Regions from separate parts of the Streptomyces sp. NPDC044003 genome, predicted to be linked through region 1. Evidence: predicted binding sites of a transcription regulator. Region 1 holds the regulator's gene; the other holds the start of a gene.

What was found. Region 1 encodes HspR, which represses chaperone genes until heat shock. Its sites were predicted from a motif close to TTGAGNNNNNNNNNCTCAA; they were not measured.
Region 2: a site for HspR is predicted at 2,946-2,964, ahead of lon (endopeptidase La). Genes of this name have one in related genera too.

What each region holds. Positions count from the first base shown of each region.
Region 1 covers NZ_JBWKFA010000006.1:289,796-296,545, reverse strand. The annotation lists gene AC07AW_RS24795 (pyridoxamine 5'-phosphate oxidase family protein) at 1-151, shown strand, start outside; gene AC07AW_RS24790 ((2Fe-2S)-binding protein) at 256-576, opposite strand; gene AC07AW_RS24785 (helix-turn-helix transcriptional regulator) at 917-1,900, shown strand; gene AC07AW_RS24780 (heat shock protein transcriptional repressor HspR) at 1,970-2,413, opposite strand; gene dnaJ (molecular chaperone DnaJ) at 2,418-3,590, opposite strand; gene grpE (nucleotide exchange factor GrpE) at 3,624-4,256, opposite strand; gene dnaK (molecular chaperone DnaK) at 4,253-6,088, opposite strand; gene AC07AW_RS24760 (sugar transferase) at 6,317-6,750, shown strand, end outside.
Region 2 covers NZ_JBWKFA010000001.1:435,731-442,480, reverse strand. The annotation lists gene AC07AW_RS01985 (ABC transporter ATP-binding protein) at 1-78, opposite strand, end outside; gene AC07AW_RS01980 (zf-HC2 domain-containing protein) at 75-983, opposite strand; gene AC07AW_RS01975 (RNA polymerase sigma factor) at 980-1,579, opposite strand; gene AC07AW_RS01970 (hypothetical protein) at 1,613-2,146, opposite strand; gene AC07AW_RS01965 (GNAT family N-acetyltransferase) at 2,217-2,855, opposite strand; gene lon (endopeptidase La) at 2,987-5,398, shown strand; gene AC07AW_RS01955 (DUF4240 domain-containing protein) at 5,498-6,091, shown strand; gene AC07AW_RS01950 (lytic polysaccharide monooxygenase auxiliary activity family 9 protein) at 6,141-6,750, opposite strand, start outside.

The sequences.
Region 1 (6,750 bases):
CCTGGAGGGCGTCGCCCGCATCCGTACGGAGGAGGAGGTCGTCGCGGACGCCGTCGCCCGCTACGCCGAGCGGTACGGCCGCACGCCGGCCCCGAACCCGGACCGGGTCGTCATCGAGATCGCCCTCACCCGGGCGATGGGCCGCGCCTGACCACCGACACGCAGACGCACAGCGGCGCCATCGCGTTTCAGGTCCGCGATGGCGCCGCTGTGTGGGGGAAGTGCCGGAGCGATCTACAACGACGGGGGAATCGCTCAGGCACTGCGGGGGGTGGCGGTGATGGCCTCTGGTTCGATCAGCTGGTGGTCCCGCTGATCGAGATTGACGAAGATCATGCCGTACCGGATGGCACAGCGGATGGGCTGCGGCGCGCCGCGGGGACGACGCAGACAGCGGTACGCACGGACGTCCTCGTCCTGTTCGCGGGCGACGACGATCGGCTCTCCGAAGAGCGTGACCTTCAGCGAGTCACCACGGTGGGGGATGGCCGTGGCGAGATCGACGAAGTGCCAGCCGGAGCGATAGGCCGAGGCCATCTCCCGACGGAACCTGGGGTCGTCCTGCGGGAGGCTCACGCGTCCGCGCCCGTGGGAGCGAACTCCCAGGAGGGCTCGTAGGGACTCGCGAGAACGACATCCGCGGGAGTGCTCTCCCACGAGGGTTCGCCCGGTTCCGCCACGATGTGCGTCGGGGGCGTCTCCCATGAGGGTTCGCCGTTCGCGGCGACTGCGCCGAGAGCAGCCGCCGCAACGGCTATGGCGCTAAGTGCACGAACCATCCTGGTCATGGCCGATCTCCACCTCTTTTGATCACTGCCTCCCCCCCGCGAGTAAGACGATGGCTCACGCACGTCCCTTTTCACCAGCCAACCCGGGCATCATGTTCCTGTAATTCATGACCCTGAGGGGGGTGCAAATGAGGCAAAAATGCGACGAGTCCGGTCATAAGCACAGTCACGGTGAACTATGCGACGTAGGTAAGGAGCTCTACGCGAGCGCACTTCGCACCGGCCGAATAGCCCGCTCCGACGCCGAAGCCGCCCCCTGTCTGAAGGAACTGGCCCTCCTCCACCCGGACCCGGACGACAGCCAGTGGCTGCACCCCGTGCCGCCGTCGATCGCTCTCAACCAGCTCGTCCACCCCATCGAGCAGGAGATACAGACCCGCCGGCAGCACGCCATCGCCCTGGCCGACGCTTTCGAGCCCTTCATGGCCATCCACACGCAGGACCCCTCCGGCACCCAGGCGATCACGGTCCTCGAAGGCCTCAGCGTCATCAACGCCGCGCTGGACCGCGCCATCAACGAGTGCACCGAGGAACTCCTCACGATCCAGCCGGGCAGCGGGCGGCGCCCCGAGACGCTCGAAGCCGCCCTGCGCCGCATGGAGTCACTGCTCGACCGCGGTGTCCGGATGCGCACGCTCTACCAGCACACGGCCCGGCACCACCCCGCCACCCTCGCCTACGTCGAGCGGGTCGCCTCCTACGGGCTCGAACTGCGCACCCTCGAAGAGATCATCGACCGGCTGATCATCGTCGACCGCAAGGTCGCCTTCGTGCCCGCACGCAGCGACCGCCAGGTCGCCCTCGAACTGCGCCACGAGGGCCTCGTCCAGTACCTCGTCGGCGTCTTCGACCAGTTCTGGCTCCACGGCGTGCCCTGGGAGGAGGAGACCCCCTACAGCCCCTCCGTGGACGGCATCGGCGGCGTCCAGCGCTCCATCGCCAAGCTCCTCGTCGAGGGACACGTCGACGAGGCCATCGCCCGCCGGCTCGGGATGAACGTGCGGACCTGCCGGGCGCACATCGCCAAGCTCGCCGCCGCCCTCGGCAGCGGGAGCCGGGCGCAGCTCGGCTATCTGATCGCCCAGTCCGGGATCCTCGAACGGGACAGCTGAACGGCCCGGGACACGGCGGAGGCCCCCTCCACCATCGGTGAAGGGGGCCTCCGTGCTGGGTACGGGGAGCTACTCGCCGCGCTTCGGCCGCCACACCACGAGAGCGCTCGCCTGCTGCACGTCGGTGTACGGCACCAGGTCCCGGCGGTACGAGGCGTGCACCTGGGCCTCGCGCTGGCGCAGCGTCGCCGCCGCGCCCTCGACCGCCGCCGACAGCTCGGACACACGTGCCTGGAGCGCCGCGACCTGGTTCTCCAGTTCGATGATCCGCTTGATTCCGGCCAGGTTGATGCCCTCGTCCTGCGACAGCTGCTGGACGGTGCGCAGCAGCTCGATGTCACGGGCCGAGTAGCGGCGGCCTCGCCCGGCCGTGCGGTCCGGGGAGACCAGGCCGAGACGGTCGTACTGCCGGAGGGTCTGCGGGTGCAGACCGGAGAGCTGGGCCGCCACCGAGATGACGTACACCGGCGACTCGTCGGTCAGTTCGTACGGATTGCGTCGGCGCCCTTCCACCGGGTCACGCTCCCTTCGCGGCCTGGAACAGCTCGGCCCGCGGGTCCTCCGAGGCGGTCGCCTCGCGGAAGGTCTCCAGGGCCTCGCGTGCCTTGTCGTCCAGCTCCTTCGGCACCGCCACCTCGACCGTCACGAGGAGGTCGCCGCGCGTGCCGTCCTTGCGGACCGCGCCCTTGCCCCTGGCGCGCATGGTCCGGCCGTTCGGGGTGCCCGCGGGCAGCTTGAGCGTGACCGCGGGGCCGCCGAGGGTCGGCACCTTGATCTCGCCGCCGAGCGCCGCCTCCGAGAAGGAGATCGGCACCGTGACGGTGAGGTTGTCGTCCTTGCGGCCGAAGACGGGGTGGTCGTCGACGTGCACGACGACATACAGGTCGCCGTTCTGCCCGCCGCGCTCGCCCGGCGCCCCCTTGCCGCGGAGACGGATCTTCTGGTTGTCGCTGACGCCCGCGGGGATGCGGACCTGCATGGTGCGGGAGGACTTGGCCCGGCCGCTGCCCTTGCAGACCTCGCAGGGGTTCTCGGCGATGAGGCCGCGGCCCTTGCAGTCCACGCACGGGTCGGTCAGCGAGAAGGAGCCGCTGCCGCCGCGCGAGACCTGCCCGGTGCCGACGCAGGTCGGGCACACCCGGGGCGTGCCGTTCTTGTCGCCGGTGCCCGAGCACGCCGTGCACGGCTGCTGGCTGGACATCCGCAGCGGTACGGTCGCGCCCTCGATGGCCTCGGTGAAGCTGAGCGTCACCTCGGACTCGATGTCCTGGCCGCGCCGCGGCTGGGTGCGCGTGGCGCCCCCGCCGCGGTTGAACAGGCCGCCGAAGACGTCCCCGATGCCGCCGCCGCCGAAGCCGCCGCCCGCCCCGCCCTGGGCGCCTCCGAAGAGGTCGCCCAGGTCGAAGTTGAACGAGCCACCGCCTCCGGGGCCGCCGGCCCTGAAACCGCCGTTCCCGAAGAGGGCGCGGGCGTCGTCGTACTCCTTGCGCTTCTTGGGGTCGCCGATGACGTCGTTCGCCTCGGAGATCTCCTTGAAGCGCGCCTCGGCGCTCGCGTCACCCTTGTTGGCGTCCGGATGGTTCTCGCGGGCGAGCTTCCGGTACGCCTTCTTGATCTCGGCCTCGGTGGCGTCCTTGGGGACGCCGAGAACCTTGTAGTAGTCCTTCTCGACGAAGTCCTTCGTATTCATCGACGTCCCTCCTCCCGCTTCCGGGTACGGCTGTTACTCGCTGTCCTTCTCGGACTTGTCGGGGTCTTCCGACTCCTCGGCCTTCGCCTGCGCCCCCGGCTGGGGCTCGGCGACGGCCACGCGCGCGGGCCGGATGGTCCGCTCGCCGATCCGGTACCCCGGCTGCAGGATCGCCACGCAGGTCGTCTCGGTGACGTCCGGCGCGTACGAGTGCATCAGGGCCTCGTGGATCGTCGGGTCGAAGGGCTCGCCCTCCTTGCCGAACTGCTGCAGACCCATCTTGGCGACGACGGTCTCCAGCGATTCGGCCACCGACTTGAACCCGCCCACGAGCTCGCCGTGGTCCCGGGCCCGGCCGACGTCGTCGAGGACGGGCAGGAGCTCGGACAGGAGGCTCGCGACGGCGATCTCCTTGACCGTGACCCGGTCCCGCTCCACGCGGCGGCGGTAGTTCTGGTACTCGGCCTGGAGCCGCTGGAGGTCGCCCGTGCGCTCGGTGAGCGCGGTACGGGCCTGGTCCAGCTGCGCCAGCAGGGCTACGTCCGTAGCGTCCCCGGCCGGGGCCGTCGAGTCCTCCTCGGACTCGACGGCCTCGGCGGCGTCGTCAGCGGTGGCGCCGGAGGGGACGTCGGGCTTCTCCTCGAAGCCCGGGGTCTCCTCGGTCACGCCTGGCCGCCCTTCTGGGGCTCGTCGTCGATGATCTCGGCGTCGACGACGTCGTCGTCGGCCTTCGGGGCCTCGGCGCCCGCGGCACCCTGGGCGGCCTGGGCGTCGGCGTACAGCGCCTGACCGAGCTTCTGCGAGACGGCCGCGACCTTCTCGGTGGCGGTGCGGATCTCGGCGGTGTCCTCGCCCTTGAGCTTCTCCTTCAGCTCGACGAGCGCGGCCTCGACCTCGGCCTTGACGTCACCGGGGAGCTTGTCCTCGTTGTCCTTGATGAACTTCTCCGTCTGGTAGACGAGCTGCTCACCCTGGTTGCGGGACTCGGCGGCCTCGCGGCGGCGGTGGTCCTCGTCCGCGTACTGCTCGGCCTCCTGGCGCATCCGGTCGACCTCGTCCTTCGGCAGCGAGGAGCCGCCGGTGACGGTCATCTTCTGCTCCTTGCCCGTGCCCAGGTCCTTCGCGGTCACGTGCATGATGCCGTTGGCGTCGATGTCGAAGGCGACCTCGATCTGCGGGACGCCACGCGGGGCCGGCGGCAGACCGGTCAGCTCGAACATGCCGAGCTTCTTGTTGTACGCCGCGATCTCACGCTCGCCCTGGTAGACCTGGATCTGCACGGACGGCTGGTTGTCCTCGGCCGTCGTGAAGATCTCGGACCGCTTGGTCGGGATCGTGGTGTTGCGCTCGATGAGCTTGGTCATGATGCCGCCCTTGGTCTCGATACCGAGGGACAGCGGGGTCACGTCGAGGAGCAGGACGTCCTTGACCTCACCCTTGAGAACACCGGCCTGGAGCGCGGCGCCGATGGCGACGACCTCGTCCGGGTTGACGCCCTTGTTGGCCTCCTGGCCACCGGTCAGCTCCTTGACGAGCTCGGCGACGGCCGGCATACGGGTCGAACCACCGACGAGAACGACGTGGTCGATCTCGGAGAGGTTGATGCCCGCGTCCTTGATGACGTTGTGGAACGGCACCTTGCAGCGGTCGAGCAGGTCGGAGGTCAGCTGCTGGAACTGGGCGCGCGTGAGCTTCTCGTCCAGGTGCAGCGGGCCCTCGGCGGAGGCCGTGATGTAGGGCAGGTTGATGGAGGTCTCGGTCGAGGACGAGAGCTCGATCTTCGCCTTCTCCGCGGCCTCGCGGAGACGCTGGAGAGCCATCTTGTCCTTGGCCAGGTCCACGCCGTGACCGTTCTGGAACTGCGTCACCAGGTAGTCGACGACGCGCTGGTCCCAGTCGTCACCACCGAGGTGGTTGTCACCGTTGGTGGCCTTCACCTCGACGACGCCGTCGCCGATCTCCAGGAGGGACACGTCGAAGGTGCCGCCACCGAGGTCGAAGACGAGGATCGTCTGGTCGTCCTTGTCGAGGCCGTAGGCCAGGGCGGCCGCGGTCGGCTCGTTGACGATGCGCAGGACGTTGAGGCCCGCGATCTCACCGGCCTCCTTGGTGGCCTGACGCTCGGAGTCGTTGAAGTACGCCGGGACGGTGATGACCGCGTCGACGACCTTCTCGCCCAGGTACGCCTCGGCGTCGCGCTTGAGCTTCTGCAGGATGAAGGCGCTCATCTGCTGCGGGTTGAACTTCTTGCCGTCGATCTCGATGTGCCAGTCGGTGCCCATGTGGCGCTTGACCGACCGGATGGTCCTGTCGACGTTGGTCACGGCCTGACGCTTGGCCACCTCGCCGACGAGCACCTCGCCGTTCTTCGCGAAGGCGACGACGGACGGCGTGGTCCTGGCGCCCTCGGCGTTGGTGATGACGGTGGGCTCGCCGCCTTCCAGAACGCTGACGACGGAGTTAGTCGTGCCCAGGTCGATGCCGACCGCACGTGCCATTTCGATTCCTCCAGCTGACTGACTTGAGTGGAACTGACTCAAGGATGCACGAGGAGGTCGCCTGCGTCAACAGACCTGAGTGGAGGCGACTCAACTCTTCATCGACTGCCCCACTCAAAGGGCGCGCCGTTCCCCCGTTTGACCAGGTTCGCATGAGAGGGTCCGGACATAGTCAGGACATGTCCGGGGATTCCCGATCCCAGGATTCCCGCCGAAGGGTGTGAGCGCATGACGGCGAAGCGCGCGTTCGACGTGGCCGGCGGGCTCGTCCTGCTCCTCGCGCTCTCGCCCCTGATCGCCTGGACCGCCCTGTCCGTCACCCTCGGCGGCAGCGGCACGGTCCTGCGCCGCCGGACGGTGGCCGGCCTGGAGGGGCGGCCCTTCACGATGCTGACCTTCCGCTCGAAGAGCCCGCTGGCCGCCCTGCCGCTGCTGCTGCACGTGATCGCGGGCCGGATGTCGCTCGTCGGACCGTGCCCGCTGACCCCGGCCCACCGCGAGTGCGCGGGCGAGGGCCGCCGCCGGCTCTCCGTACGCCCGGGAGTGACCGGACCGTGGCAGATCAGCGGTCGCTCGGACCTGCCGTGGGAGGAGCGCGAGCTGCTCGATCTCCACTATGTGGACCACCACTGGCTGGGGATGGATCTGCTGATCCTTGCGCG
Region 2 (6,750 bases), on a different contig from region 1:
GTCGAGCGCGTCGAGCGCGACGGTGCGGCGGTGCCGGACGGTCAGTCCGGTCACCGCGACGGTGGCCGAGGGGTTCACCGGGTCTCCAGGTGGTCGAAGGAACGGCGCCGCAGCGCGAGGAGGGCGGCGCAGGCGAGGGCGGCGGCCGCCCAGGCGCCCTGCACGGCGGGGCCGGCGAAGTAGCGGGCGATGCCGCCCGCCCCCGAGGGCCCGAGGAGGGGGCCCGCGACGGCGAGCAGCCACCCGCCGCCGAGCGTCGCGGCCGCCGCCCGGCAGCCGACGAACGAGCCGAGCGCGAGCGCGGCCAGGGTCAGCGCCAGGCCCGGGAGGAGCCAGGCGGCCGCCCCGGGAAAGCCGGCCACCGGGGGCAGCAGCGCCCCGCCGGCGGTCAGCAGGGGTACGCAGGCGCCGAGGACGGCGGCGGTACGGGTGAGCAGCAGCCGCAGACCGCCCGCCGGGGAGGCGGCGGTGATCTCGTACAGGGGGTCGGCGTGCCGTCCGTACGAGACGGCCACCCCGGCGAGCGGCAGGAGGGGGGAGACGGCAAGCAGCCAGCTCCGGGCGCCCCGGAACCCGGCCCCGTGGGCGAGCGCGAACGCCCCGCCGAGCACGAGCATCACGGCTACCACCCAGGATCCCCGCAGCGCGGGTCCGGCGGCCCACCAGATCCGCGCCCACCGCCCGAGGGGATGCGCGACGGGGGGCCTGCCGGGGCCCGTCCCGGTCGTGGCCGCCCCGGCCGGCTCCGTACGCACGCGCGTGGTGGCCGTTTCCGGGGTGTGGCCCAGGGACGTCAGGAGTTCCGCGCGTACGGACGCCAGGGCCGGGCCCGCCGTCGTCGCGTGGACGGCCGCCGAGACGCGTGACGCGCAGGGGCCGCAGGACTCGACGTGCTTCTCCAGGGACCAGGCGTCCGTCTCGGGGGCCTCGCCCGCCGCGTACCGGTGGGCCAGGGTGTCGGAGACGTGCCAGGGGGCCGTCATGCGGTGCCTCCGAGGGGGTGCGGGCCGAGCGCGGCGCGGAGTTCGCGGCGGGCGCGCAGGGCGCGGGTCTTGACGGTGCCCTCGGGTATGCCGAGCAGCCGGGCGGTCTCGCGGGTGGTCAGGCCGTCGACGACGGTGGCCCGCAGGACCTCGGCGAGTTCGGGCGAGATCCGGTCGAGGGCGGCGCCGACCTCCCCGTACTCCAGGCCGGCGAGTACCCGGTCCTCGGCGGAGGGCGCGGGGGCGGGCGGTTCCGCGGGCCGGGCGGCGGCGGCGCGTTCGGCCCGGGCGCCGGCCCGGCGTGCGTCCACCAGGCGCCGGGCGGCGATCACCCAGAGCCAGCCGCCCGCCTCGCCCCGGCCCCGGTGGCCGCCGGCCGAGCGCCAGACCGTGACGAAGGTGTCCTGGAGGACCTCCCGTACGGTCTCCTCGTCCGGGCAGCGCCGGGCCAGCCGGGCGTACAGCCAGCCGGCGTGCCGGTCGTAGAGCACGGCCAGCGCCTCGGTGTCCCCCCGGGCGACCGCGCGCAGCAGTGCCGCGTCGTCGTCCTCGTCGCCCCCGGAGGGGCCTCCCCCTGCGGGGCGCAACAGTCTCACGCCCTCTCTATCGCCGGGAGGCGCTCACTCGGTTCACGGGCTCGTCGGCGGCCCGCCCTCGGGGAGGGCGGCGAAGACGCGCTGGAGGGCGGGCGCGCGCTCGCCGTCGCCCGCGACGACCAGGCGGTGGTGGTACGTCACGTAGTACTGGAAGCCGTCCGGGATCGGGCTGCCCGTCGGGCGCTCCGGGACCAGGGCGAACGCGGGGTCCTCCAGGGCCGCCCGCAGTTCGGCCACCTCGGCGGGGGTCTGCTTGCCGGTCCGGGGCGGCTTGGTGCCGGAGCGGCTGGTCCAGCTGCCGTCGTAGTGGACGACGAGCTGGTTGCGGACGCCGGCGAGGCCGCCGTTGACGACCACCTCGATGAGGACCTCGCTCGGCTGGGGGTTCTTCGTCGGGGTGCCAGGGGCCGTGGTGGGGCTCGGCGGGGCCGGAGCACTCGTGCTCGACGACGGCCCGCCGGGCGCGGTCGGCACCCCGGGGCCGCAGCCGCTCACGCCGCCGGCCAGGGCCCCCGCGAGCAGCAGGGCCCCGCACCACGTCCACCTTCCCCGTACTCCTCGCGCCATGGATCGAGCATGCCCCGTCCGGGGGCCCGCGCGCAGCCGGACGGCCCGGATTCCGCCCCGGCTGGGAACATCAGGGTTCTGTTCGGACGATCCCGGTGAGCGGCCCCCGGTAGCGCCAGTCCAGGGAGTCGTACAGCGCGAGGCCGTCCGTGGTCGCGGCGAGCACCCCGGTCTGGGCGCCCGCCTGGGCGGCGGCGGCCTCCAGGGTGCGCATGACGTTGGAGCCGAGGCCCCGGCGCCGGTGCGCGGGGTCCGTCTCGATCTGGTCGGCGACGGCGGTGGAGCCGGTGGGGGCGATCTGGCCGCGGGCGGCGAGGGTGCCGTCCGGGGCGAGGATCCGGACCCGGATGACACCGTCCTCGACCTCGGTGGTCCTGGCGTATCCCTCGGGCGGCGCGGGGCGGGCGCCGGGGTCCAGCGGCTTGACCATCATGAAGCCCGGGTCGTCGGGGACCGTCCATCCCTCGGTGATCCAGGGCGTCACCTCCTCGGGGCCCGCCATCACCTTGAGCCAGCTGTACGGCGCGGTCAGCCGGGCGCAGAGCGCGCCGACGGAGGTCGCGTCGGGGGCGGGCAGCACGTGCCGTACGACGTGCCGGGGCAGGCCGACCTCGATCCGGTAGCCCCAGGGCTCGACGACGGCGGCCGGGGTGCCCCGGGAGACGGTCCAGCCCGCCACCCAGGCATCGGTAATAGCTCCTATGTCCATGCAGGCATTACATCGGCTCCACGCGGGCGCGTGCGAGGGTGATCGCTCAGAGCGAACGAACGTCCGGGAACATCCCTGGGCTCACAAGCATTGAGTGCGTATAGCTCAACTTGACTGCCGAAGGGGAGATCATGGCTTCTGAGTCCATGGCGTCCGTGCCGCTCACTCTGCCTGTGCTGCCGCTCGACGACGAGGTCGTGCTGCCCGGAATGGTGGTGCCGCTGGACCTGTCCGACAACGACGTACGGGCCGCCGTCGAGGCCGCCCAGGCCGCCGCCCGCACCGGAACGGGCAAGCCCCGCGTCCTGCTTGTGCCGCGGGTCGACGGAACCTACGCCGGCACCGGCGTCCTGGGCATCGTCGAGCAGGTCGGGCGCCTGTCCGACGGCGACCCCGGCGCGCTCATCCGCGGCCTCGGCCGCGTCCGCATCGGCGCCGGCACCACCGGCCCCGGCGCCGCCCTGTGGGTCGAGGGCAGCACCGTCGAGGAGACCCTGCCCGAACCGCTGCCCGGCTCCGTGACCGAACTGGTCAAGGAGTACAAGGCGCTGGCCACCAGCTGGCTCAAGAAGCGCGGCGCCTGGCAGGTCGTCGACCGCGTCCAGCAGATCGACGGCGTCGGCGCCCTCGCCGACAACTCCGGATACTCGCCCTTCCTCAGCGTCGAGCAGAAGGTCGAACTCCTGGAGACCGCCGACCCGGTCGCCCGCCTCAAGCTCGCCACCGCCCAGCTCCGCGAGCACCTCGCCGAGCAGGACGTCGCCGAGACCATCGCCAAGGACGTCCAGGAGGGCGTCGACAAGCAGCAGCGCGAGTTCCTGCTCCGCCGCCAGCTCGAAGCCGTCCGCAAGGAGCTCCGCGACCTCAACGGCGAGGCCGAGGGCGACGAGTCCGACGACTACCGCGCCCGCGTGGAGGCCGCCGACCTGCCCGAGAAGGTGCGGGAGGCCGCCCTCAAGGAGGTCGAGAAGCTGGAGCGGTCCAGCGACCAGTCCCCGGAGGGCTCCTGGATCCGCACCTGGCTCGACACCATCCTCGAACTGCCCTGGAACGAGCGGACCGAGGACCGGTACGACATCCGGGGCGCCCGCGCCGTCCTGGACGCCGAGCACGCCGGCCTCGACGACGTGAAGGAACGGATCACCGAGTACCTCGCGGTGCGCAAGCGGCGCTCCGACCGCGGCCTCGGTGTGGTCGGCGGGCGCCGCGGCGGCGCCGTCCTCGCCCTCGTCGGCCCGCCCGGCGTCGGCAAGACCTCCCTCGGCGAGTCCGTCGCCCACGCCATGGGCCGCGAGTTCGTCCGGGTCGCCCTCGGCGGCGTACGGGACGAGGCGGAGATCCGCGGCCACCGGAGGACCTACGTCGGCGCCCTGCCCGGCCGGATCGTCCGCGCCATCAAGGAGGCCGGGTCCATGAACCCGGTGGTCCTGCTCGACGAGATCGACAAGGTCGGCTCCGACTTCCGCGGCGACCCCGCGGCGGCCCTCCTCGAAGTCCTCGACCCCGCGCAGAACCACACCTTCCGCGACCACTACCTGGAGGTCGAACTCGACCTCTCCGACGTCGTCTTCCTGGCCACGGCCAACGTCCTCGAAGCCATCCCGGAGGCGCTCCTCGACCGCATGGAGCTGGTGCGTCTCGACGGCTACACGGAGGACGAGAAGGTCGTCATCGCCCGTGACCACCTGCTCCCGCGCCAGCTGGAGCGGGCCGGTCTGGAGTCGGGCGAGGTCGTCCTGGAGGAGTCGGCGCTGCGCAGGCTGGCCGGCGAGTACACCCGCGAGGCAGGCGTCCGCAACCTGGAGCGGTCGATCGCCCGGCTGCTCCGGAAGGTCGCGGCCCAGCACGAACTGGGCGACCGCGAGCTGCCGTTCACCGTCGGCCCCGAGGACCTGCGGGAGCTCATCGGACGGCCGCACCACGTGCCGGAGTCGGCCCAGGACCCGGCGGAGCGGCGGACGGCCGTGCCCGGTGTCGCCACCGGACTCGCCGTGACCGGCGCGGGCGGTGACGTCCTCTTCGTGGAGGCCTCCCTCGCCGACCCGGAGACGGGCGCCGCCGGTCTGACCCTCACCGGTCAGCTGGGCGACGTGATGAAGGAGTCGGCGCAGATCGCGCTCTCCTTCCTCCGCTCGCACGGCGCGGAGCTGGAACTGCCCGTCACCGGCCTCAAGGACCGCGGCGTGCACATCCACTTCCCGGCGGGCGCGGTGCCCAAGGACGGGCCGAGCGCGGGCGTCACCATGACGACCGCCCTCGCCTCCCTGCTGAGCGGCCGGCTGGTCCGTACGGACGTGGCCATGACCGGCGAGGTCTCCCTCACCGGCCGGGTGCTGCCGATCGGCGGCGTGAAGCAGAAGCTCCTCGCCGCGCACCGGGCGGGCATCACGACGGTCGTGATCCCCAAGCGGAACGAGGCCGACCTGGACGACGTCCCGGCCGAGATCCTGGAGAAGCTGGAGGTCCACCCGGTGACGGACGTCCGGCAGGTCCTGGAGATCGCCCTCGCCCCGGCGGTGGTGCCGGTGGACGTGGCCGCGTAACTCCCCACCATCCGGAGCGGGGTGCCGTGTCGGCGCCCCGCTCCGGCGCGTACGGATCTCGTTACCCGGATGTCGGTCGGGGCTGGCATGCTCGTACGCATGAACGACGACGCCTTCTGGGCTCTCATCGACGAGTTGAGCCGCCGCCCCGGTGACCGGGACGAGCGACTGGAATGGCTGCGGACGGAGCTGATACGGCGTCCGGCGGCCGAGAGCGTGGAGTTCCAGGTGCGTCTGGAGAGGGCGACCGAGCGCGCCGACACGCGCGCGGTGTGGACGGCGGCCCACCGCGTCGAGGGCGGCGACTGCACGGACGACGGCTTCCACTACTTCACGCTCTGGCTGGTGGGCCAGGGACGCAAGGTGTACGAGTCGGTCCTCGCCGACCCGGACGCGCTGGCCGACGTGCCCGGGGTACGCGCCCTGGTGGGCCGGCACCACGACGAGTGGGACGACGACGAGTGGCCCGAGTGGGAGGAGCTCGACTACGTCGCCCAGGACGTGTGGGACGAGCTGACGGGCCAGGAGGGCGACGACGGCGAGGAGTTCCTCGACGCCGTCGAGGAGGCGGAGGACGCCGCGGAGGCGGCGGGGGAGTGGGAAGAGGACGAGGAGCCCCGGGGGCCTCGGCCGGAGGGGTTGGCGCTGCCCCGGCTCACCGCCCTCTTCCCGCCCGGTGTCTCCGGCTCCTAGGCGCTGAGGCCCGGGAGGCGGAGGAGCTGTGACGGCCGGGCGCTGACGCCTAGGAGGCGGAGGAGTTGCGGCGGCGGCCCAGCAGCAGGCTGCCCGCCGCGAAGACGGCGAGGGCGCCCGCGCCCGTGAGGGCCATCGGGAGCGGCGAGGAGGGGGCCTCGGCCGTCTCGGCGGAGAGGGCCGGGGGCTGCTCGTCGCCGCCGTGGCCCGCGTGGCTCACGGTGGACAGCTCGGTGCCCGCCGCGATCTTCGCCTCGGTCGGGGCCTGGGGCTGCGTCTGCGTGGTCGTCGCCGCCGTCGCCGTACCGCCGAAGGTGACGTCCGAGCAGCTGTAGAAGGCCTCGGGGCTGTCGTTGCGCTGCCAGATCTTGTAGACGATGTGGCGGCCGGTGCGGGCCGGGAAGGTGCCCGTGAAGTTGTAGTAGCCGTCGGTCGCGCTGCGGGCGGTGTTGTAGACCGCGACGGGTGTCGGGTCCAGGTCCGACCACTTCAGCGGCTGGGTCGGGTCGAAGCCCGCCTTGGTGATGTAGACGGTCATCGTGCCCGAGTGCGGGGCCGTCACGCGGAACTTGAAGTCGAAGGAGCCGGCGGCGACGGCCGTCGCGGGCCAGTCGGTGCGCGCCCAGTCCAGGGCGCGGTACTTCTCGCGGTTGGCCGAG